DNA from 4 places in the Streptomyces sp. NPDC002680 genome. Region 3 is predicted to be linked to each of the others. Evidence: riboswitches for the same ligand, from Rfam matches in the RefSeq annotation. Region 3 holds a riboswitch; each other region holds the start of a gene.
What was found. Region 3 has a riboswitch for cobalamin ahead of ACFYXF_RS50110 (cobalamin biosynthesis protein). Riboswitches for the same ligand answer to the same signal wherever they lie in the genome.
Positions count from the first base shown of each region.

Region 1: another riboswitch for cobalamin. It lies ahead of metE (5-methyltetrahydropteroyltriglutamate--homocysteine S-methyltransferase); the one in region 3 lies ahead of ACFYXF_RS50110 (cobalamin biosynthesis protein).
Region 2: another riboswitch for cobalamin. It lies ahead of ACFYXF_RS01825 (CbtB-domain containing protein); the one in region 3 lies ahead of ACFYXF_RS50110 (cobalamin biosynthesis protein).
Region 4: another riboswitch for cobalamin. It lies ahead of ACFYXF_RS38070 (ABC transporter ATP-binding protein); the one in region 3 lies ahead of ACFYXF_RS50110 (cobalamin biosynthesis protein).

Region 1 is NZ_JBIAQP010000001.1:415,824-421,289, reverse strand. Features, by position in the region: gene metE (5-methyltetrahydropteroyltriglutamate--homocysteine S-methyltransferase) at 1-1,275, opposite strand, end outside; cobalamin riboswitch at 1,428-1,651, opposite strand; gene ACFYXF_RS01810 (hypothetical protein) at 1,805-2,059, shown strand; gene ACFYXF_RS01805 (heavy metal translocating P-type ATPase) at 2,059-4,320, shown strand; gene ACFYXF_RS01800 (copper chaperone PCu(A)C) at 4,317-4,841, shown strand; gene ACFYXF_RS01795 (MFS transporter) at 5,082-5,466, shown strand, end outside.
Region 2 is NZ_JBIAQP010000001.1:422,021-427,486, reverse strand. Features, by position in the region: gene ACFYXF_RS01845 (Ig domain-containing protein) at 1-1,719, opposite strand, end outside; gene ACFYXF_RS01840 (PadR family transcriptional regulator) at 1,894-2,241, shown strand; gene ACFYXF_RS01835 (HD domain-containing protein) at 2,238-3,074, shown strand; gene ACFYXF_RS01830 (hypothetical protein) at 3,054-3,725, opposite strand; cobalamin riboswitch at 3,809-3,952, shown strand; gene ACFYXF_RS01825 (CbtB-domain containing protein) at 3,988-4,209, shown strand; gene ACFYXF_RS01820 (CbtA family protein) at 4,230-4,988, shown strand; gene metE (5-methyltetrahydropteroyltriglutamate--homocysteine S-methyltransferase) at 5,154-5,466, opposite strand, start outside.
Region 3 is NZ_JBIAQP010000033.1:70,787-76,252, forward strand. Features, by position in the region: gene cobN (cobaltochelatase subunit CobN) at 1-1,884, opposite strand, end outside; gene ACFYXF_RS50105 (cobyric acid synthase) at 1,881-3,404, opposite strand; gene ACFYXF_RS50110 (cobalamin biosynthesis protein) at 3,401-4,348, opposite strand; cobalamin riboswitch at 4,452-4,595, opposite strand; gene ACFYXF_RS50115 (hypothetical protein) at 4,686-4,907, opposite strand; gene ACFYXF_RS50120 (anion permease) at 4,953-5,466, opposite strand, start outside.
Region 4 is NZ_JBIAQP010000018.1:85,097-90,562, forward strand. Features, by position in the region: gene ACFYXF_RS38060 (SpoIIE family protein phosphatase) at 1-1,851, opposite strand, end outside; gene ACFYXF_RS38065 (SMI1/KNR4 family protein) at 1,954-2,508, opposite strand; partial or broken gene ACFYXF_RS38070 (ABC transporter ATP-binding protein) at 2,585-3,042, opposite strand; cobalamin riboswitch at 3,036-3,218, opposite strand; gene ACFYXF_RS38075 (methylmalonyl-CoA mutase family protein) at 3,307-5,115, shown strand; gene scpA (methylmalonyl-CoA mutase) at 5,115-5,466, shown strand, end outside.

The sequences.
Region 1 (5,466 bases), on a different contig from region 3:
GTAGGGCTGGGAGCGGCGGGCGTCGGCGTCCGTGACGGCGGCCGTGCGGGCCCGTACAGCGGGGTCGTGGGTGATGGGCGACGCGGCTCGGGCGGCCAGGTCGGCGCGGTTGGCGGCCAGTTGGGCGGTGATGGCGCCGGTGCCCTGGGCGAGCCCCTTGGCGAGGGTGACGATCTCGGTCGTCTTCTGGCGGGCGAAGGCGAGCCAGCGCAGGATCTGCGGCTCGATGTCGCGTTCGGCGGCGGTGTCGAGGGGGACGTGGAGCAGGGAGCAGGAGGCCGACACGTCGACCCGGTCGGCCAGGCCGAGGAGGGTACCGAGCGTGGAGAGGGACTTCTCCAGGTCGTTGACCCAGATGTTGCGGCCGTTGACGACGCCCGCGACCAGGCGCTTGCCCGGCAGGCCGCCCACCGCCGCGAGCGCGTCCAGGTTGGCGGCGGCCGACTCGGTGAAGTCCAGCGCCAGCCCCTCGACCGGCGCCTTCGCCAGCACCGGCAGCGCGTCGCCGAGGCGGTCGAAGTACGAGGCGACCAGCAGTTTCGGCCGGTCGGTGAGGGCGCCGAGACCGCGGTAGGCGCGGGCGGCGGCGTTCAGCTCGGCCGGGGTGCGGTCCTGGACGAGGGCGGGCTCGTCGAGCTGCGCCCACTCGGCGCCCGCCGCGCGCAGGTCGGCGAGGACCTCGGCGTACACGGGCAGCAGCCGGTCCAGGAGCGTCAGCGGGTCGAAGTCGGCGGCGACGCCGGGCGCGGGCTTCGCCAGCAGCAGATAGGTGACGGGACCCACGAGGACGGGGCGGGCGGTGAGGCCCAGCGCCAGGGCCTCGCCCAGCTCGGCGACCTGCTTGGCCGAGTCGGCGGTGAAGACCGTGTCCGGGCCCAACTCCGGGACCAGATAGTGGTAGTTGGTGTCGAACCACTTGGTCATCTCCAGCGGCGCCACGTCCTGCGTACCCCGCGCCATCGCGAAGTAGCCGTCCAGTGCGTCCGCGTCGACGGCCGCTCGGTGGCGTTCCGGGATCGCCCCGACCATGACGGTCGTGTCCAGGACGTGGTCGTAGTACGAGAAGTCGCCGGTCGGGACCTCGTCGATGCCGACGTCGGCGAGCCGGCGCCAGTTGGCGGCACGCAGATCGGCCGCGGTGGCGCGGAGGGCGTCGGCGCCGGAACGGCCCTTCCAGTAGCCCTCGATGGCCTTCTTCAGTTCCCGGTTCGGGCCCTGACGGGGGTAGCCGTACACGGTGGACCGTGCTGCCGCGGCTGCGGACTTCGCTGTCACGGAAATCTCCTTCGCGAGATATCTCCCTGGGATCCCGGGACGGGACGAGGAGCGCGAAGGGAACGACACACCGGGCGGACGCACGACAGCCGTCCCACCGGATATGTACGCCGACCCGCCCACGAGGTCACCGGGATGTCCGCGCACGAGTGCTTCGTACGCGGGCAACGGGCAGGTCTTCGGACTCGCGAGCACGTCCTCCGTACGGAGGACACCTACTGGCCGTCGCTTCCCAGACCCTGTTCACCGGATCCAGTGCGTATGACGGCGGTCGTTCTCGCTCACCGCTGCGGGGCAGTCCCGGATTCCCACCGGGTTCCCTCTTACGACGCATCCCGCCTGGCGGACGGGGCGAACCAGCTGCACGGGCCAGCCTAAGGGGCAGCGCCCGAGCGCGGTGGATCACGTCCGGCATATGTGACGTGCGCCATACGGCTGCCCCGGAACCCGGCCACCGTCCGGTCCGACTACTCAACCGGTACGACGCGATCCGAGCGACGTCGTACGACGTGACTTGGAGACGCGGTTGATGGACGAGTCCCGGCAATCCTCCTTACCCGGTGCGGGTGCGGTCCTGCGGAGAGCGACGCCCCCGCCCGCACTCTGCGGCTTCCTCCTGCTGCTGGCCCTGATCTTCACGGTGTCCCACGCCGCCGGGACCGCCTCCGGACCCGTCGCGCCCGGTATGCACGACACCGGCACAGGCGCGGGCGGCGGCGGTACCGGCGAGATCGACGACATGGACGACATGGACGAGATGGACATGAGCGGCGGAGGCAACTGATGGGCGCCGAACCCGTGACCGTCCTGATGACCACCGATCTGACCATCGGCGGCATGACCTGTGCGGCCTGTGTCACCCGCGTCGAGAAGAAGCTCGGCAGGCTGGACGGCGTCACGGCCACCGTCAATCTCGCCACCGGGCGGGCCCGGGTGAGCCATCCGGCGGACGTCGGCCCCGACGAACTCGTCGCGACCGTGGAGAAGGCCGGCTACACGGCCGCCCTCCCCGAACCGCCCAGGAAACGGGCGGCCACGGACGACGGCGAGCCCGAGGAGACGACGCGCGAACGGGACCGGCTGGTCGTGACGGCCGTGCTCGCGGTGCCCGTGCTGGTCCTGTCGATGGTGCCCGCGCTCCAGTTCGGCAACTGGCAGTGGCTGTGCTTCGTACTGGCCGCGCCCGTCGCCGTGTGGGGCGCCTGGCCCTTCCACGAGCGGGCGGTACGGGGGCTGCGGCACTCCGCCGCGACCATGGACACCCTGGTCTCGCTGGGCGTCGTGGCGTCCTTCGCCTGGTCGGCGTACGCACTCTTCCTCGGCGGCGCCGGCGACCCCGGCATGCGGATGCCGTTCACACTCGTGCCGTCCGCCTCCGACGGCGTCGCCCACATCTATCTCGAAGCGGCTGTCGGCGTGCCGCTGTTCGTGCTCGCGGGCCGCTTCCTGGAGGCGCGGGCCCGGCACGGCACCGGGGCGGCCCTGCGGTCACTGGCCAGGCTCGCCGCCAAGGAGGTCTCCGTCCGGGAGGGCGACAGCTCCGAACGGCTCCTCCCCATCGAGGAGTTGATGGTCGGTCAGGTCTTCGTCGTGCGGCCGGGAGAGCGGGTCGCCACCGACGGCGAGGTGGCCGAGGGCAGTTCGGCCGTGGACCTGTCCCTGGTCACGGGGGAGAGCGAACCGGTCGAGGTCGGGCCCGGCTCGCCGGTGGTCGGCGGCGCCGTCAACGAGGGCGGGCTGCTGCTCGTACGGGCCACGGCCGTCGGCGCGGACACCCAACTCGCCCGTATCTCCCGGCTGGTGACGGAGGCTCAGGCCGGAAAGGCGCGTGCCCAGCGGCTGGCCGACACGGTGGCCGGTGTCTTCGTGCCCGTCGTGCTGGCGCTGGCCGTGACCGTGCTCGGGTTCTGGCTGGGCGCCGGGGCCGATCCACAGGCGGCGATCACCGCGTGCGTGGCCGTCCTGGTCGTGGCCTGCCCGTGCGCGCTGGGCCTCGCGACCCCGACCGCGCTGATGGCCGCGACCGGCCGGGGCGCCCAGTTGGGTGTCCTCGTCACCGGTCCGCAGGCGCTGGAGGGGCTTCAGCACATCGACGCCGTCGTCCTCGACAAGACCGGCACGCTGACCTCGGGGCACATGACCGTCGCCCGGGTCACGGCCGTACCTGACGGGCTCGGACGCGACGCGGTGCTGCGGCTCGCGGGGGCCGTCGAGCTGGGTTCGGAACACCCGCTCGGCCGGGCCGTCGCCGCGTACGCCCGGCGGGAGTCGGACGGGCAACGGCTGCCGGAGGTGAGTGACTTCAGCGCTCTGCCGGGGCGCGGTGTCCGCGGCCTGGTCGAGGAGCGGCTGGTCGAAGTCCTCGCGCCGGACGACGAGTTGCCCGCCGCGCTCGCCGAAGCGCTGACGGTGGCCGAGGCCGCCGCCCACACACCCGTACTGGTGCGGGTGGACGGTACGGCCGAGGCACTGATCGAGATCGGTGACGTCGTACGGCCCGGCAGCTACCGTGCCGTCGAGCGGTTGCGGCGGCTCGGTGTGCGCCCTGTGCTGGCCACCGGCGACCGCGAGGCGCCCGCCCGTGCCGTCGCCTCCGCCCTGGGCATCGACGAGGTGCATCCCCGCCTCACACCCGAGGAAAAGGCCGAACTCGTCCTGGACCTCCAGGAGCAGGGGTATCGGGTCGCGGTCGTCGGGGACGGTGTGAACGACGCCGCCGCACTGGCCGGCGCCGACCTCGGGATCGCCATGGGGAGCGGTACGGACGTGGCCATCGGAGCCGCCGACGTGACCCTCGTTCGCGGAGACATCGAGGCCCTCGCGGACGCGGTCCGCCTCGCCCGGCGCACGCTGGGCACGATCCGGGTCAACCTCGTGTGGGCCTTCGGCTACAACGTCGTCACCGTGCCGCTCGCCATGGTCGGTCTGCTCAACCCGATGTTCGCCGCGGCGGCCATGTCCGCCAGCTCGGTGCTCGTCGTCGCCAACAGCCTGCGGCTGCGCGCCTGGCAGCCCTCGCCCGCCTCCCGGAGACACACCCCATGAGCGACCGAGCCCCCTGGCGGCCGACGCGCCGCCGACTCACCGACGCCCTGCTCGCCGCGCTCGCGCCCGTCGGCGTGTGCGGTCTCGCCCTCGGCGGTCTGAGCACCTGGACCGCCTACGGCAACGCGGGCACCCCGCCGCGCGTCGCGGTCACCGAGGGCCGGATGTACCTGCCCACCGGTGACACCCCGGAGACGGCGGCCTTCTTCCGGATCGTCAACAGCGGGGGATCGGCCGACCGGCTGCTGAAGGTGACGTCCGCAGGGGTCGGCAAGGGGGCCCTCACCCTCAGCCGCCACCTGATGACCGGCGCGAGCACCGCCTCCGCGGAGACGGTGACCTCGGCCGAGATCCCCGCCGGAGACCGCCTCACCATGTCACCGGACGGCCTCGACGTGATCGTGCCGGTCAAGGCCGGCTGGCAACCCGGTGACCTCGTCTCGTTCACCCTGCACTTCGAGCACAGCCGAGCCGTGAGGGCGCTCGCGGTGGTGGTCCGGCCGGGCGAGGACGGGGCGTAAGCCCGCTCGCCGACCGGTTCCTGTCAAGTGCCGTCGCAGCAAAGGAAATTGGCCCTCGGGGGCGGGAACTCGAACCCACTCGCGTCCGACTACTGCTTCGACAGCGCGTCCCGTCACCGGTCGGCCATTGTGGAAGAGGAAGGTTCTGGACAATGCCCCGAAAATAGCCTCGCCATTGTCGACCTGCGGAATTCCGATACTGGAATTCCGAATTATGTGATCCCGAGGAGGTGATCGATGATGTCCGCGACAGATCCGACAAGGGCCCAGCTCCGAAAGCCGCTCGGTCTTCCGCTGCTCGTTCTGGCGTCGGCGCAGCTGGTCGTCTCGCTCGACTACAACATCGTGTATGTCGCCCTGCCCGACATCGGCGCCGGACTGGGGTTCTCCGACCACGACCTGCAGTGGGTGGTGAGCGCCTATGTCGTCGCCACCGGAGGTTTCCTGCTGCTGGGCGGCCGGGCCGCGGACCTGCTCGGCCGACGCCGGATGTTCGTCCTGGCGGCGCTGCTGTACGCGGGGTCGTCCCTGGTCGGCGGGGTGTCCGAGACGCCCGGAGTCCTGGTCGCCGTCCGGGCGGTGCAGGGCATCGGCGGTTCGCTGCTGTTCCCGGCGACGCTGTCCC
Region 2 (5,466 bases), on a different contig from region 3:
TGCCTGAAGGTTGTAGGTGAGGTAGCGCCACTGGCCGTGAGTGTTCGGCACGGTGAGCGTGTAGTAGGGCGCGCCGGCGCGGTCGCGGCTGATCTCCAGGGTCGCGGAGGCGGTGGTGCGGACGCGCACGCCGACCGGGTAGTACTTCGAGGTGTCGCCGTACATCAACTGCCGGATCGCGACGACGCTGCCCTTCCTGGACGGGCGGATCCGGACGAACTCGTGCCCGTCCTCGGCCCGCACCTTCGAACGGCCGTCCAGCAGGATGCTCTTGGTCGCGAACGGCACGTTCGGGCCGCTGGGCTCGGGCGGGGACTGACCGGCGACTGCCCTGGGCAGGGAGAGCCAGTACTCGGGATTGGGCTGGATGCCGCCCCAGAAGTTCGCGAGCGAGCCGCCGTAGTAGTAGGTCGGGCCCTCGGCGTGGCGGTGGGTCTCCAGGAGGCCCGGCGCCTCCTTCCGCAGGTCGGTCGGCTGCTCGTACGTGTAGACGTAGTACAGCTCGTCGAGCGGGTTGAACAGTCGTCCGCGATACGCCTCCGAGACCTTGCCGGGGCCGCCGGTGGTGTCGATCCAGGGGATCGCGTGGCCCAGCATGTAGCGGTAGAACGGGTCGTTGCCGGTCAGCAGACGGTTGTCGAGGAAGCGGTAGGGACTGACGGCGTCACGGGCCGTGGAGACGGTTCCCTTGACCGGGTCCACCCGGGTGCCCTGGACGGTGAGGATGCGGGCGAGACCGGTGGCGGCGTAGAGGTCGTCCTCCGCGTGCGCCTGGTCGCGACCCATCTCCTGGAGCTGGACGAAGGAGTGGCCGTATGTGTTGAGCGGGTCCTTGCGGTCGATCCTCGGGTAGAGCGAGGCGATCGCGCCGTTCTGCTCGGGCCGCGTGGTCGTGGAGTTGACGGTGTACCACTCGACGCCCTCGCGATAGCGGTCGAGGTTGTCGGTGAAGATGTAGCCGGCCAGGGCGCCGACCAGCGGGTACAGATGCTGGTTGTAGTAGTAGGTGTTCTTGTGCAGGAACGTCTCCGTCATCGGGACGACGAGATTGGCTGTCAGATTCGCGGTGTCGGAGTCGTGCCAGGCGATGTCGTAATCGGTGTACGCGGTGTCGTGGTCGGTCGCGCGGAAGATCTCGGCCCCGGCCAGCAGCCGGTAGAGCGGGACCCCGGAATGGATCTGGGCGTCGGCGTAGTAGGCGTACTTGTCCGGGGCCATGTGGCTCCAGATCCGGATGATCCGCATGCCGTTGGCGCGGTACACCGGGTCGCCGGTGATGAAGTACAGGATCGCCTGGGTGAGCACGCCCCAGGAGTCCTCGATGAGCTTCGACTCCGTCCCCTGGGAGGCGAAGGTGTCGGTGCCCGGCCGGTCCAGGACGCTGCCCAGGTTCTTGGACGTCAGCGTCGTGGCGGCGTACGACGTCTGCCGCATCGCCGCGTAGTAGCTCGCCCAGGGCTCGCGGCCGGCGAGCACCTGGGCGCGGGCGAGACGGAGACTGCCGGCCGAGACACCGATGCCGGGGTGGACGAAGCCGTTGGGGCTGCGCCAGGTGCGGAGAACGGGCAGACCGTCGTCGGCCGGCGCCTCGTCGGCGATGGCGCGTCCCGGCGCCATGACGGGCAGGCCGAGCGCGGCGGCGCCGACGGTCATGGCGCCGAGGACGGTACGGCGGGAGGGGGGTTGGGCGTACGACGGCTGGTGACGTCTGTCGGACATTCTGCGGCTCCGAGTGCGGGCGTAGTAATCGTTTGCTGTCAAGCTAGGTGAGACCAGCGAAGACCATCAAGAGGAGTGCGACTGCTTATGCCGTAAACGATTACCGTCGTGGCGATCGGGCACCCGACGCACCACCTCTAGTCAGCTCGTAAATGGGCTATGTAGAGTACGGGTATGGGTGCGCCGCGTATGACCCTGCAGACCCAACTGGTCCTGCGGGCTTTGCTGGAGGACCCCGCCAAGCAGCGGTACGGCCTGGAGCTGTGCGAGGTGGCGGGACTGCCGTCGGGCACGATCTATCCCATCCTTGCCCGGCTGGAACAGGTCGGCTGGGTCGACAGCGTCTGGGAGGACCCGGCCGTTCACGAGACGGCCGGCCGGCCGCGTCGCCGTTTCTACCGGATCACCCAGGACGGGGCTGTGCAGGCCCGCGACGCCCTGGCCCGCGTGTACCGGTCCCGGAAGCAACCCCTGCCCGGCTGGGCCGCCGTCAGCCCGGCGACCGAGGGAGGCCCGTCATGAAGGCCCGCCGACGGTCAGGGCCGCGCCCCTTCGTGCGTGCGGACAAGGTGCCGTCCGTCGACGGCCTGGTCGCCGCTGTCCGCGCACACCACCCCGAGTCCGACACCGCCCCGGTGGAGCGCGCCTGTGCCGAGGCCGCCTTCTGGCACGAAGGCCAGCGGCGCCGCAGTGGGGACGCCTACGTCACCCACTGTCTCGCGGTCGCCGCCATCGTCGCCGATCTCCGGCTGCCCCCGCATGTGGTGTGCGCGGCGCTGCTTCACGATGTGCTGGAGGACACGGCCTGTCCTCCGCAGCGGATCGCCGATCGATTCGGCCCAGAGGTCGCCGAGTTGGTCGCGGCGGTCCGCACCGCCGACGTGTCCGCGTACGCGCGGGCGAGCAAGGGGGCGACACCCGCCCACGATGCCGCCGGTCCGTCACGGGAGACGGCCGTGCTGGCCATCCGACTCGCCGACCGGCTCCACAACATGCGCACCATCACGTTCCTGGCCAGGGCCAGGCAGCTTCTCAAGGCCCGTGAAACCCTCGATGTCTTCGTGCCCGTGGCCTCCGCGGCAGGCATGGACACCGTCGGCCGTGAACTGCGGGACCTCGCTTCGGCGGTCCTGCGACCGGCACCGTCGTCCTACGCCGTCACGGGACGGCTCCTGACGGCCCTCGCGCTCCTGCTGCCCGCCGGGCAACGGGCGCGCTGGCTGGAGGAATGGGGCGCCGACCTGGCCACCCACACCACCCGCCGCGCCCGCACCCGCTTCACGCTCCGCGTCCTGCTCGGCGCGCCCCGGCTGTCGATGACGCTGCGCCGCCCTTCACGTGAGGAAAGGCGATGACGAACGGAGAACGTCGGGACGCAGGACGGGGAGTTCCGCGCGCAAGGCTTCGCTGATCTTCTGTTCGTCCGCCTGGTCGTAGCTGTCGAGCAGTTCAGGCAGCACTATGTCGTGCAGTTCATCGGTGGTGAAGTCGACCCGGCAAGTGGTCCGGTACGGGTCGCCGACGACCAGGGCCTCCGGCTGCCGGGCGAAGTCCAGGCAGAAGTACAGGGTGCTGATCACGGTCCGCGCACGGACCAGGCCCTTGACCGTCAGACACCCGCCGTCGTCGCCGTGGTGCCCCTGCACGCCTCCGGTGGCGGTGAGATCGCCGCGGACCACCACGTCGGGGCAGCCCGACAGCAGCACGTTGCGGACCCGTACGTGCCCCGTGACCAGCAGGAAGTTGCCACCGGCGGAGTCCCACCACTCGATGTCTCCCTCGACGGTCAGGTCGCCGTCCACGATCACGTTGCACGGCGACCAGTCGCCGTCGCCGTCGCGCTCCAGGTTCCCCACGACGTGCAGACCGCCCTCGTACAGGCGGATCTCCTGCTCGTCGGCGAACTCCCGGTACGGATACTGAAGGTCGGAGGCGGCGTCGAAGCGAGCCTCGGCCTCGTCGACGCCGATGAGTCGGTAACCCGCGGGTGAGGTTGCGCTGTTCATGGCACGGACGCTACAACCGCCCACTGACACCCACGCGGTCGGAAGCGGATCACGCCAGGTGGCATCGGGTATTGGCCATGAACGCGACAGGAGGTACCGTCGGTCCGATATCGACGACGGCGAGACGGAAGCCGGTGGGAAACCGGCACGGTCGCGCCACTGTGTACGGGACGCCCCGCAGGGGTGCTCCGTGAGTCAGACCCGTGGCCGTCGTCCTGTGCACCACCGAGATGGGACGCGAACTCCCAGAGGAGGCCCTGCCATGGCGCAGCATGTCGCACCGCCGACAGCCACCACCCCCGTCATCCCGGCCAGACTGCCGCTCAGGGACATCGCCCCCTGGGCGGTCTTCTTCGGCATCCTGATGCTGGTCCTGCTGTACTTCGTCGGCGCGGAGCAGGGTGCCACCTCCGTCGTCTCCGGCGAGGAAGTCCACGAGTGGGTGCACGACGCCCGCCACCTCCTCGGCTTCCCCTGCCACTGACGAAGGACGCCGCACACCCCATGAACTCCGCAACCGTGAGAAACCTGCTCGTGCGGGGCATGCTCGCCGGCCTCGGCGCCGGCGTGCTCGCCCTGATCGTCGCCTACTTCCTCGGTGAACCGAGCGTCGACAAGGCGATCGGCTTCGAGGCGGCCCACGCCCCCGCCCACGAGCACGAGGTCGAACTCGTCTCCCGCAGCCTGCAGTCCACCGCCGGCCTCGCCACCGGTGTCCTGATCTACGGGGTCGCCTTCGGCGGAATCGCCGCCCTCGCCTACTGCTTCGCGCTGGGCAGGGTGGGTCGCTTCACGCCCCGCGCGACCGCGCTGCTGCTGTCCGGCAGCGCCCTGCTCGTCGTGTATGTCGTGCCGTTCCTCAAGTACCCGGCCAACCCGCCCGCGGTCGGCAACGGCGACACCATCGGCAAGCGCACCACCCTGTACGTGCTGATGATGGTGCTCAGCATCCTCCTCGCGGTCGCCGCCACCATCCTGGGCAGGCGGCTCGCCCCGAAGCTGGGCACCTGGTACGCCACCGTCACCGCGGTGGCCGCCTTCGCCCTCGTGATCGGACTGGCGTACGCCTTCCTGCCCGTCGTCAACGAGGTACCGAGCGACTTCCCGGCCACCGTGCTGTGGCGCTTCCGCGTCTCCGCACTCACCATCCAGCTCACCCTCTGGGGCGCGTTCGGCCTGGTGTTCGGCGAACTGGCCGAGCGGCTGCTCCATCCCAGGCCCGCGACAGCCACCGCACCCCGACCGGTCGCCGCACCCAACTGACCTGACCCGTCAGCCGAGCCAGGGCCCACGGAACCGTCCGAGGGCCCTCTCGCGTTTCGGGTGCGAGGCGCGGAGGAACCGCGTGACCGGGGCAGGGCTGCGGGGGAGGAACTCGGGTGTTCCCCCCTCCGTAGACCTGCTACCCCCGGCCGATGGGGCGAGCCGTCAGGACGCGGAGAGTTCCCCGCGGACCGTGCGGGCTGCCGCGGCCAGGTGTTCCAGGGAGGCTCGGGTCTCGGGCCAGCCGCGGGTCTTCAGGCCGCAGTCGGGGTTCACCCAGAGGCGCTCGGCGGGAATCGCCTTGAGGCCCGTACGGAGCAGTTCGGCGGCCTCCTCGGTGCTCGGGACGCGCGGGGAGTGGATGTCGTAGACGCCGGGACCGGCCTCGCGCGGATAACCGTGGGCGGCGAGTTCGCGGGCGACCTGCATGTGGGAGCGGGCGGCCTCCAGGCTGATGACGTCGGCGTCCAGGTCGTCG
Region 3 (5,466 bases):
CGCCTCGTCGTCCGGCTGGTCGTCGACGTGCAGGTCGTGGTGCAGTTCGGCCGCCTTGACCAGCGTCCAGATCTGCGCGCGTACCGCCGGCGCCTTCGTCGGGTCCAGGTCGGAGACGAGCGCGTACTCGTCGAGGAGCTGCTCCAGCTTCGCCAGGTCGCCGTACGTGTCCGCGCGGGCCATCGGCGGTACGAGGTGGTCGACGACGGTGGCGTGCCCGCGCCGTTTGGCCTGGGTGCCCTCGCCGGGGTCGTTGACGATGAACGGGTAGACGAGGGGGAGTTCACCGAGCACGGCGTCAGGACCGCACCCGCGACTCAGACCGAGTCCCTTGCCGGGCAGCCACTCCATCGTCCCGTGCTTGCCCATGTGGACGACCGCGTCCGCGCCGAAGGAATTCTCCAGCCACCTGTAGGTCGCCATGTAGTGGTGGGAGGGCGGCATGTCGGGATCGTGGTAGATCGCGATCGGGTTCTCGCCGAAGCCGCGCGGCGGCTGGATCAGCACGACGACGTTCCCGAACTGGAGGGAGGCCAGGACGATGTCGTCCCCGTCGACGTACAGGGAGCCGGGCGGCTCGCCCCACGCCTCCAGCATCCCGTTCCGCAAGTCGCCGTCCAGCTTGTCGAACCACGCCTGATAGTCGGCGAGCGGCACACGCGCGGGCGCGGCGGCCAACTGCTCCTCCGTCAGCCATTCGACGTCGTGGCCACCGGCGTTGATGAGCCGGTGGATCAACTCGTCACCGTTGTCGGGGTGTCCCTCGACGACGTACCCGGCGTCCCGCAGCGCGTCCAGCACCCGTACCGCCGAGGCGGGCGTGTCCAGGCCCACCGCGTTGCCGACACGCGAGTGCTTGGTCGGGTAGGCGGTGAAGACGAGGGCGAGCTTCTTGTCGGCGTTCGGCTTGTGCCTCAACTGGGCGTGCCGTACGGCGATTCCGGCGACGCGGGCGGCCCGCTCGGGGTCGGCGACGTACACCGGGACTCCGTCGGGACCGTCCTCCTTGAAGGAGAACGGCACGGTGATCAGCCGCCCGTCGAACTCGGGGATCGCGACCTGCATCGCCGCGTCCATGGGGGAGAGGGCGGCGTCGGAGCCGTCCCACGTCGCCTTGGACGACGTAAGACAAAGCCCTTGCAGCACAGGCACGTCGAGGTCGGCGAGCGCCCCGATGTCCCAGGCCTCCTCGTCACCACCGGCCGAGGCCTCGGAGGCGTGGGTACCGCCGGCGGCGAGGACGGTGGCGATCAGGGCGTCGGCCCCGGCGAGCAGCTCGTACAGTCCCGCGTCGGCCCCGCGCAGTGAACCGCAGTACACGGGAAGGGCGTTGACGCCCCGCGCCTCGATCGCCTCGCACAGGGTGTCGACGAACCCGGTGTTGCCGCTCAGCTCGTGGGCCCGGTAGAAGAGCACGCCGACGGTAGGACGGCCGCTCTCCTGCCCATACGAACCGTGCACCCCGTACTCGGGCATCTTCTGCGGCTCGACGAACCCCTCACCGGTCAGCAGCACGGTGTCGGACAGGAACCGTGCCATTTCCACCAGGTTGTCGGGCCCGCCCTCGACGAGATACCGCAGCGCCTCCGCCACGACCCCCGCGGGCACCGACGACTCGGCCATCAACTCGGCGTCGGGCACGGCCTCCCCGCCGAGCAGCACGGTCGGTACACCGGCGCTCTTCAGGTAGGCGAGCCCGTCCTCCCAGGCCCGCTTCCCGCCCAGCAGCCGTACGACGGCGATGTCCGCGCCCTCGACGAGCGCGGGCAGTTCCTCGGCGACGTCCACGCGGGTCGGATTGCCGATCCGGTACGAGGCACCGGCAGCGGCCCGGGCCGCCAGCAGGTCCGTGTCGGCGGTCGACAACAACAACACTGTGCTCATGCGGGCGCTCCCGGTGGAATGAAAGGCAGTCCTTGTGGCGCGCCCGACTCGATGAGCCGCAAGAGCGCGTCCGTGTCCGCGTGCTGTTCGATGAGATCGCCGAGCAGGTCGAGCTGCTCCTCGCGCAGCCCGGCGAAGGAGGTGTCGGGGGCGGGGACGAAGCGGCGGCCCGCGGCGGCGGCCACTTCGCGCAGGAACGCCCGCCGGAAGCCGTCGGATTCGAGCGACCCGTGCCAGTGCGTACCCCAGACGCTGCCGACCCGGCACCCGTCCAGGAAGGCTTCCCCGCCCAGGACTTCGGCGACCCCGTGATGGATCTCGTACCCCTCGACATCCTCGCCGAGGGCGGTGCCGACGGGCCGGGTGAGGGTCTTCTCGCGGGCGAACCGCACCCGTACGGGCAGCACCCCGAGCCCTTCGACAAGGCCCTGGCGACTCTCCACGTCGTCCTCGATCCGCTCCCCGAGGATCTGGAAACCACCGCAGATGCCGAGCACGGGCCGTCCCTCGGCGGCCCGGCGCACGAGAGCGTCCGCGAGCCCGCGCTGACGCAGCCAGGCCAGCGCCTTCACGGTCCCCCGAGTCCCCGGTACGACGACGAGATCGGCGTCGGCCAGTTCCTCCGGCCGGTCCACGAACCGTACGACGACGCCCGGTTCGGCGGCGAGCGCGTCGACGTCGGTGAAGTTGGACATCAGCGGGATCGCACAGACGGCGACCCGCAACACGTCCTCCCCGACGGGCGGGGAGACGTTGGACTCCCGGACGGTGCCGCGCAGGGAAACCCGAAGCCCGTCCTCTTCATCGATCCCGAGCCCGTGCCGGAAGGGCAGGACGCCGTACGTGGGCCGCCCGGTGAGCCCGAGGAGCATGTCGAGCCCGGGTTCCAGGAGGGTGACATCGCCGCGGAACTTGTTGACGAGGAACCCGGCGACGAGCGCCTGATCCTCGGGGGAGAGGAGAGCGACCGTCCCGAAAAAGGAGGCGAAGACGCCACCCCGGTCGATGTCGCCGACGACAACCACAGGAAGTCGGGCATTGCGCGCGATCCCCATGTTGACGATGTCGGTCCGCCGCAGATTGATCTCGGCCGGACTCCCGGCCCCCTCACAGATCACCGCGTCATACGTGCCCCGCAGTTCGGCAAGGCACTCCAGCACGGTCCCGAGCAGTTGCTGCTGCCGCCCCCCGTGATAGCCGCGCGCACTCATCTCACCCACGGGCTTCCCCATGAGCACGACCTGACTGCTCTGGTCGCTCCCGGGCTTCAGCAGGACGGGATTCATGAGCGCGGTGGGTTCGATACGGCACGCCTGCGCCTGCATGGCCTGCGCCCGCCCGATCTCGGCGCCTTCCCGCGTCACGAACGAATTGAGGGACATGTTCTGAGCCTTGAAGGGCGCGACCTTCACCCCTTGCCGCACGAGCCACCGACAGATCCCGGCGGTGACGACACTCTTCCCGGCATCGGAGGTGGTCCCGGCGACAAGCAGCCCGCCGCCGACAGTTCCGCCACTCATGACGTACGCCCCTTCGCTACGAGCCGTGCGGCGACGACACTGACCCCGAGGGCCAGCCAGGTGACCCGCCGGGACAGCCGTACGGCCCGTTCGACGTCCTGGACGCCGACGGCACGCCCGTACTCCCCGTTGAGCACGGGCCGATGCTCGACCCGCCCCGCGTAGGACAGCGTCCCGCCGAGCCGCACCCCGAGGGCCCCCGCGAAGGAGGCCTCGACGGGCCCGGCGTTGGGACTGGGATGGCTGCGTGCATCGGCACGCCAGGACCGGACGGCCCCGCGCGGATCACCACCGGCGGCAGCGGCGAGTACGGCGGTCAGCCGCGCCCCCGGCCACCCGGCGAGGTCGTCGAGCCGGGCGGAGGCCCATCCGTACCGCCGATACCGCGGAGACTTGTGCCCGACCATGGCATCGAGGGTGTTGACGGCCCGGAACCCGACGAGCCCCGGCACCCCACCCACAGCCCCCCACACAAGGGCCCCCACAACGGCGTCGGAGGTGTTCTCGGCGACGGACTCGACGACGGCCCGGGCGATCCCGTCGGAGTCGAGGGCCTGCGGATCGCGCCCGCAGAGATGGGGCAGCCGCTCCCGGGCCCCGTCGACATCCCCGGCCTCCAACGACCGCCCGATCGCCCGAGCCTCCCGCCCGAGGGAGGTCCCCCCGACCACGGCCCAGGTGGCGGCGGCGGTGAGCGCGACGGAAGCGGCACGGGACGGACGTACGACGGAACGGGCCCCCGCGGCAAGTGAGACGGCGCCTCCCACACACATGGCGGTGTGCAGCGCCCCCCACCCCCGGTGGTCCCGCCACAGCACCCGTTCGACGGCGCCGGCGGCCTGCCCGAACGCGGCGACCGGATGCCCCCGGCGCGGATCACCGAGAGCCAGATCACCGAGGAGTCCGAGGACGGCGCCGTACGCGAAGACGCGATCGGCACGCACCGGCTCAGCCGGCCGAAGTGGCGGGAGAAACCCTGGTCATGGACCTGGAACGCGAACGGCAGCCGAGCATGGCGATATGTCCTCACTCAGGGTGTCCACGCCCTGGTTCGACGAGACCGGCGGCGAGAGTTCCTGGCTCCCGGGGTTACCTACCCCGGTGACAGTGGCGGGACCGCGCCGGATTCGCACCGGCTTCCTCTTCTGCCGCCGTACATGGCTCCGGCAGTCCACCACGGGCCCGGAACACCCGTCAACTTGCCGTTGACCTGGAAAGGAGGACTGTGCTGAGCCCCACACCGCCGATGGAACGGCGGCGCGGGAACACGCTTTTCGGCCCTCACGCCACGATCAGATAGATCCCGTATGCCACAACTGCCGCACAGGCGGCGAAACATGCGTAAGCCCCCGTGACGGCGAGCCCGGCCGACTCCCCCTGCGTCGCCGCCCGTTCGCGCATCGAGAGTCCGACGATGCCCAGGGTGAACACGCCCACCATGGCCACGGTGATGACGAGGCTGACGCCGAAGACGGAACCGAGGGCGGCCCAGTCGATCTTCATGATGCTTCTTCCTTGCTTCTGACTTGGGGGACCGGGTGCTCGGTGTCAGACGGTGGCGGCCGGGGGAGTCGCCGGGTCGGCGGTGGTGGCCGGGGCGGGGATCGTGGCCGTGAGGTCGGTCGGCACCGTGTGCGCCGGCGGCGTCACCGCGGCGGCCGGATCCTCGGTCCCGTTGACGTTCGTGTGGTCGACCACCTCGCCGCGGCGCGAGACGACCCAGATCGCCGCGCTCGAGGCGATCAGGAAGACCGCCACCAGTGCCGTCCCCCAGTCCCCGAACCCGGTCACCCACTCCGCCACCGCACCCACCAGCGCCGCCGCGGGCAGCGTCAGCCCCCATGCCACGAACATGCGGGTCGCCGTCGACCAGCGGACCACGCCGCCCTTGCGGCCGAGGCCCGCGCCCATCACCGAGCCCGACACCGAGTGCGTGGTGGAGAGGGAGAAGCCGAGGTGGGAGGAGGCCAGGATGACCGTCGCCGCGCTGGTCTGGGCGGCGAAGCCCTGCTGGGGCTGGAGGTCGGTCAGGCCCTTGCCCATCGTGCGGATGATGCGCCAG
Region 4 (5,466 bases), on a different contig from region 3:
GTCGGTGTCATGGCAGCCCCGTTCCACAAGGCCGTCGGTGTAGAGCGCGAGGGTGCTGCCTGCCTCCAGGGCGACGGTGGTCACCTCGAAGGGCATGCCGCCGACTCCGAGCGGAGGCCCCGGGGACACCTCGACCGGCCGGGCGGTGCCGTCGGGCCCGATCACCGCGGGCGGCGGATGTCCGGCACTGGCGAGGGCGCAGCTGCCGGTGAGCGGGTCGTAGACCGCGTACAGGCAGGTGGCGCCGATGGTGTCCCTGTCCTCGGGATCGGCCTCGTCGGCGAGTTGCTGGACGAGGTCGTCGAGGTGGATGAGGAGTTCCCCCGGCTCCAGTTCGAGGTCGGCGAGCGTACGGATCGCGGTCCGCAGGCGGCCCATGGTCGCCGCGGCGTGCAGTCCGTGGCCGAAGACGTCGCCGACGACGAAGGCCACCCGCAGCGAGGGCAGCGGGATGGCGTCGAACCAGTCGCCGCTGATGTCGGCCCCGCCGCCGGCCGGCACATAGCAGCCCGCCGACTCGGCCGCCGCCGTGCTGGTGGTGGCCCTCGGGAGCAGTCGCTGCTGGAGCGCGACCGCCGCCCGGTGCTCGCGGGTGTACCGGCGGGCGTTGTCCACGCTGAGCGCGGCCCGCGAGGAGATGTCGAACACGAGGTCCGCGTCGTCCTGGTCGAACGGTTCCGGCTGCTCGGTCCGCCAGACGGTCGCGAAGCCCAGCAGCAGACCGCGCGCGTACAGCGGGGACACCACGGCTGAGTGTCCCCGCGCGGGCATCACGGCCCGGATCAGGTCCGGATCGCCGAGGAGGTCGAGCATCTCCTGCCTGGTCGTGTTGTAGACGGTGTCCCCCTGGATGGCGGCCTGCCGCACCTGCGGGACGTCGGGGAAACGCGGGATCACCCCGCCGACGGGAACGAGTTCGGCGGGCCAGGGTCCGGTGGCCGAGGCGACGGCCACCCGGCGCAGCCGCAGCCAGTCGCCGGGTCGGATCACCTTCGACGGCTCCTCGCCCTCGAGCACGGCCTCGGCGATCTCGACCGACGCCATGTCCCCGAGGGCCGGTACCAGTACGTCGGCGATGTCCTGTGCGGTGCGGGTCACGTCCAGCGAGGCGCCGATGCGTGCCGACGCCTCATGGCCGACCTCGGTGCGCCGCCGGGCCCGCCGCTGCTGTGTGCTGTCGGTGAAGAACGCCGCGATCCCGGTCGGCCGGTCGTGACCGTCCGCCAGCCGGAAGGCGGACACGGACACATACCGCTCCCGCCCGGACCCGTCCGGCGCGGACATCCGCTGTTCCCGGGCGAGCAGCGGCACCCCCGTGTCGAGCACCTGCCGCAGCTGGCCCCCGACCTCCTTCACGTCCGCCGGGGAGAGAACGTCTTCGAGGCGATGCCCGGGGCGCACAAGCGGCCAGCCGTGCCCCCCGTCGATGACATTCGTGCGGACGACTCTCAGCTCGGCGTCACAGAGGACGACCCCGAGCAGTGACTGCTCCAGCAGGGCGGTCAGCAGGGACGATCCCTGTTCCTGTGCGCCGTCCTCGCGGCTCGGCGCCAGCAGCAGGACGCGCTGGGAGGACCCGCCCAGGGACACCTCGTCGACGGTGGCCTCGACGGTCCGGCCCGAGGCATGCCGGAACGCGACCCGCCCCGCCGGTACGGCCGGGGAGTCGCCCCGCACCGGTTCGGCGAGCAGTCGCGCCAGTGGCTGCCCGCAGACCTGCTCGGCGGGCCGCCCCAGCAGGTCCGCCGCCGCCCGTGACCACCCCTGGACGATCCCCGCGCTGTCGAGCAGGACGACGGCAGCCTCGTCGGCCGGGATGTCCACGCCGTCGTGCTCGCTCAGGGCTGCCATGCGCACCTCACCTGCGGCGCTGTCTCCCGCGCCGCGCTCCCCTTCATTATGGTGCGCCGCCCTGCGCCACGCCCGGCGCCCGCCAGAGGCCCCTCAGGCGGGTCACCTCCCCTTGCGCCAGTGCTCGAAGCTCGGTTCGGGCGTGAACTCCATGCTGAACGAGGCGAGCTCGCCGACGAGGAGTCTGCGCAGGAACTCGACCATGCCCAAGGGGACGACCTCGCACGTCTGCGAGCCATGACGGGCGAAGAGCAGGACGGGCCACTTGTCGGGGTCCGGATCGCTGGTGAGCCAGCACAGTATGTCGGCGTGGGACGTGTAGCCCCAGGCGAGGATGTGCTCCGGGTCGAGGTCCAGGTCGTCCTGGTCGGCGCCCTCCTCCTCCCAGGCCAGCCGGGCGTTCCCCGTCTCGTCCTCGAAGTCGTCGGGGGAGAACGGGTAGGCGCCCGTGGGAAACGGACCGAGGATTCCGACCTCGCCGATCTCCTCCTCCGATTCGATCCCGCCGACGCCGTACACGGACATGAAGTCCCTGTAGTCCCGGGGGAACCCGGTACCCCACCGCTCCTCGGCCGCCTGCCAGTCGATGTCCTCGCCCGCGCCGGGAGGCGGCGGCAGGAGCTGCCGCAGCGCCTCGATCCCCGTGAGGTCTTCCATGGTGGTCCCCGCCCTTCGATCAGGTCGTTCGAAAGTCTAGGGAGCACCACTGACAACGCCTGGTTCCCGGCTCTCCTCACCCGGGCCGGAGCGTCCCGAGGAACCGCACGTGCGGCCGGTCGCCGGGCTCGTCGCGGCTGACGGCGCCTTCACGCCGTACACGTCGGCGATGAGGTCCTCGGTCAGGACGTCGCCGGGGCTGCCCGTCGCCACCACCCGGCCCTCCTTGAGCACGACGAGTGCGTCGCAGTACATCGCCGCCAGGTTCAGGTCGTGCAGGGCGACGACGGTCGTGACCGGCAGTTCGGCGACCAGGGTCAGGAGGTCCAACTGGTGCTGGATGTCGAGGTGGTTGGTGGGTTCGCCGAGGAGGAGTTCGCGGGGTTCCTGGGCGAGGGCGCGGGCGATCTGGACGCGTTGGCGTTCGCCGCCGGAGAGGGTGTGCCAGAGGCGGGCCGTCCGGTCGGTGAGGCCGGTGCGTTCCAGCGCGGTGTGTACGGCCTTGTCGTCGGCCGGTGTGGCGGGGGTCCAGGCTACGGTCGGCCAGCAGGTCTTCGGACTCGGGGTCACCCGGACGGAGCGCCTTCCCGGATCCTGGTCAGATTCGACCGTCGTCCAGTGGCTCGTGTTGCTCCGCCCGTCACCCTCACCGCTGCGCGTCAGCTCCGGATTCACACCGGATTCCCTTGACTGGCCTCAGGAAATCACCACGTGAGGCCGAGGTCACATTTCGGCCGAGGCCAAGGTCACAGCCTGGCGCTCTGCTGCGGCCGGACCTCTCTGGCCTAGCATCCGGGCATGACAGTCCTGCCCAACGACGGGCTCTCGCTGGCCGCCGAGTTCCCTTCCACGACCCATGAGCAGTGGCAGCGCCTCGTGGAGGGCGTCCTGCGCAAGTCGGGCAAGGAGGTCTCGGGCGCGGCAGCCGAGGCCGCGCTGTCCACCGCGCTGGAGGACGGGATCACCACCCCGCCCCTCTACACGGCGCGCGACGAGTCCCCCGAACCCGGTTTCCCTGGCTTCGCCCCCTTCGTACGCGGCGGGCGGCCCGAGGGGAACACCGTCGGCGGCTGGGACGTACGGCAGCGGCACTCGACCCTCGTCGGCGACGCGGTGCTCGCGGACCTGGAGAACGGCGTCACCTCGCTCTGGCTGACCGTCGGCCCGGACGCGATCCCGGTGTCGTCGCTCGCCCGGGCGCTCGACGGCGTCTATCTCGACCTGGCCCCCGTCGTCCTCGAAGCCGGACAGGAAGTGGAGCCCGCCGCACGGGAGTTGCTGCGGCTGTACGAGGAGCGGGGCGTCGCCAAGGAGACGGCGCGCGGCAATCTCGGCGCCGACCCGCTGGGCCACGAGGCCCGTACGGGTGAGGAGTTGGCCTTCGCGCCGGTCGTCGAGCTGGCGCGGCTGTGCGCCGAGCAGTACCCGGGGCTGCGCGCGCTGACCGTGGACGCGCTGCCGTACCACGAGGCGGGCGGCTCGGCCGCGCAGGAACTGGGCGCGTCCCTGGCCACCGGGGTGGCCTACCTCCGCGAGCTGACCGAGGCCGGGCTGACCGTCGAACAGGCCTGTGGACAGCTGGAGTTCCGGTACGCGGCCACCGCCGACCAGTTCCTGACGATCGCCAAGCTGCGCGCGGCCCGACGGCTGTGGGCGCGGGTCGCCGAGGTGTCCGGGGCGCCGGCGGCCGGGGCCCAGGTGCAGCACGCCGTGACCTCGCCTGTGATGATGTCCCGCCGCGACCCGTGGGTGAACATGCTCCGCACGACGGTCGCCACGCTGGCCGCCGGAGTCGGCGGCGCCGACTCGGTCACCGTGCTCCCCTTCGACCACGCGCTGGGCCTGCCGGACGCGTTCGCGCGCCGGATCGCCCGCAACACGTCGACGATCCTGGTCGAGGAGTCGCATCTGGCCCGGGTGATCGACCCGGCGGGCGGCTCCTGGTACGTGGAGCGGCTCACCGACGAACTCGCCCACGCGGGCTGGGAGTTCTTCCAGTGGATCGAGGGTTCCGGCGGTCAGGGGGCGGCCCTCCGCTCCGGGGCCCTCGGTGAGGCGCTGGCCTCCACCTGGGCGGCCCGTTCCGCCAAGCTGGCCAAACGGCGCGAACCCATCACCGGTGTCAGCGAGTTCCCGAACCTCGCCGAGCGCCTCCCGGACCGCGAGCCCGCGCCCGAACCGCCGTCCGGAGGACTCCCCCGGGTGCGGCGCGACGAGGCGTACGAGGCGCTGCGCGCCCGCTCCGACGCCCACCTCGCAGCCACCGGGACCCGGCCGCGGGTCTATCTGGCGACCATCGGCCCTGCCGCCGCGCACACCGCACGCACGACCTTCGTCTCGAACCTCTTCCAGGCCGGCGGCATCGAGCCCGTCACCACCGGCACCTTCGAGGAGAGCGGCGCCACCGAGGTCTGCCTCTGCTCCAGCGACACGCTGTACGAGGAGCAGGCGGCGGCCGTGGCGGCGGAACTGAAGGCCGCAGGCGCCTCGCATGTGTTCCTCGCCGGCCGTCCCGGGCAGTACTCGGACGTCGACTCGTACGTCTTCGCGGGCTGCGACGCCGTAGCCGTGCTCTCCGCCACCCTCGACCGCATGGGAGCGTCCTGATGGGAATCCCCGACTTCTCCGGAATCGAACTGGGGACCCCGACCGCCGGTACCGGCGCCACCGACTGGCGTACGGCCGTGAAGGCGGCCACCGGCTCGGACGAGACCTTCTGGGAGACCCCGGAGGGCATCGCGGTCAAGCCGCTCTACACGGGAAGCGACCTGGAGGGCCTGGACTTCCTGGAGACGTACCCGGGTGCCGCCCCGTACCTGCGTGGCCCGTACCCGACGATGTACGTCAACCAGCCCTGGACGATCCGCCAGTACGCGGGTTTCTCCACCGCCGAGGAGTCCAACGCCTTCTACCGCCGCAACCTCGCGGCCGGCCAGAAGGGCCTGTCGGTCGCCTTCG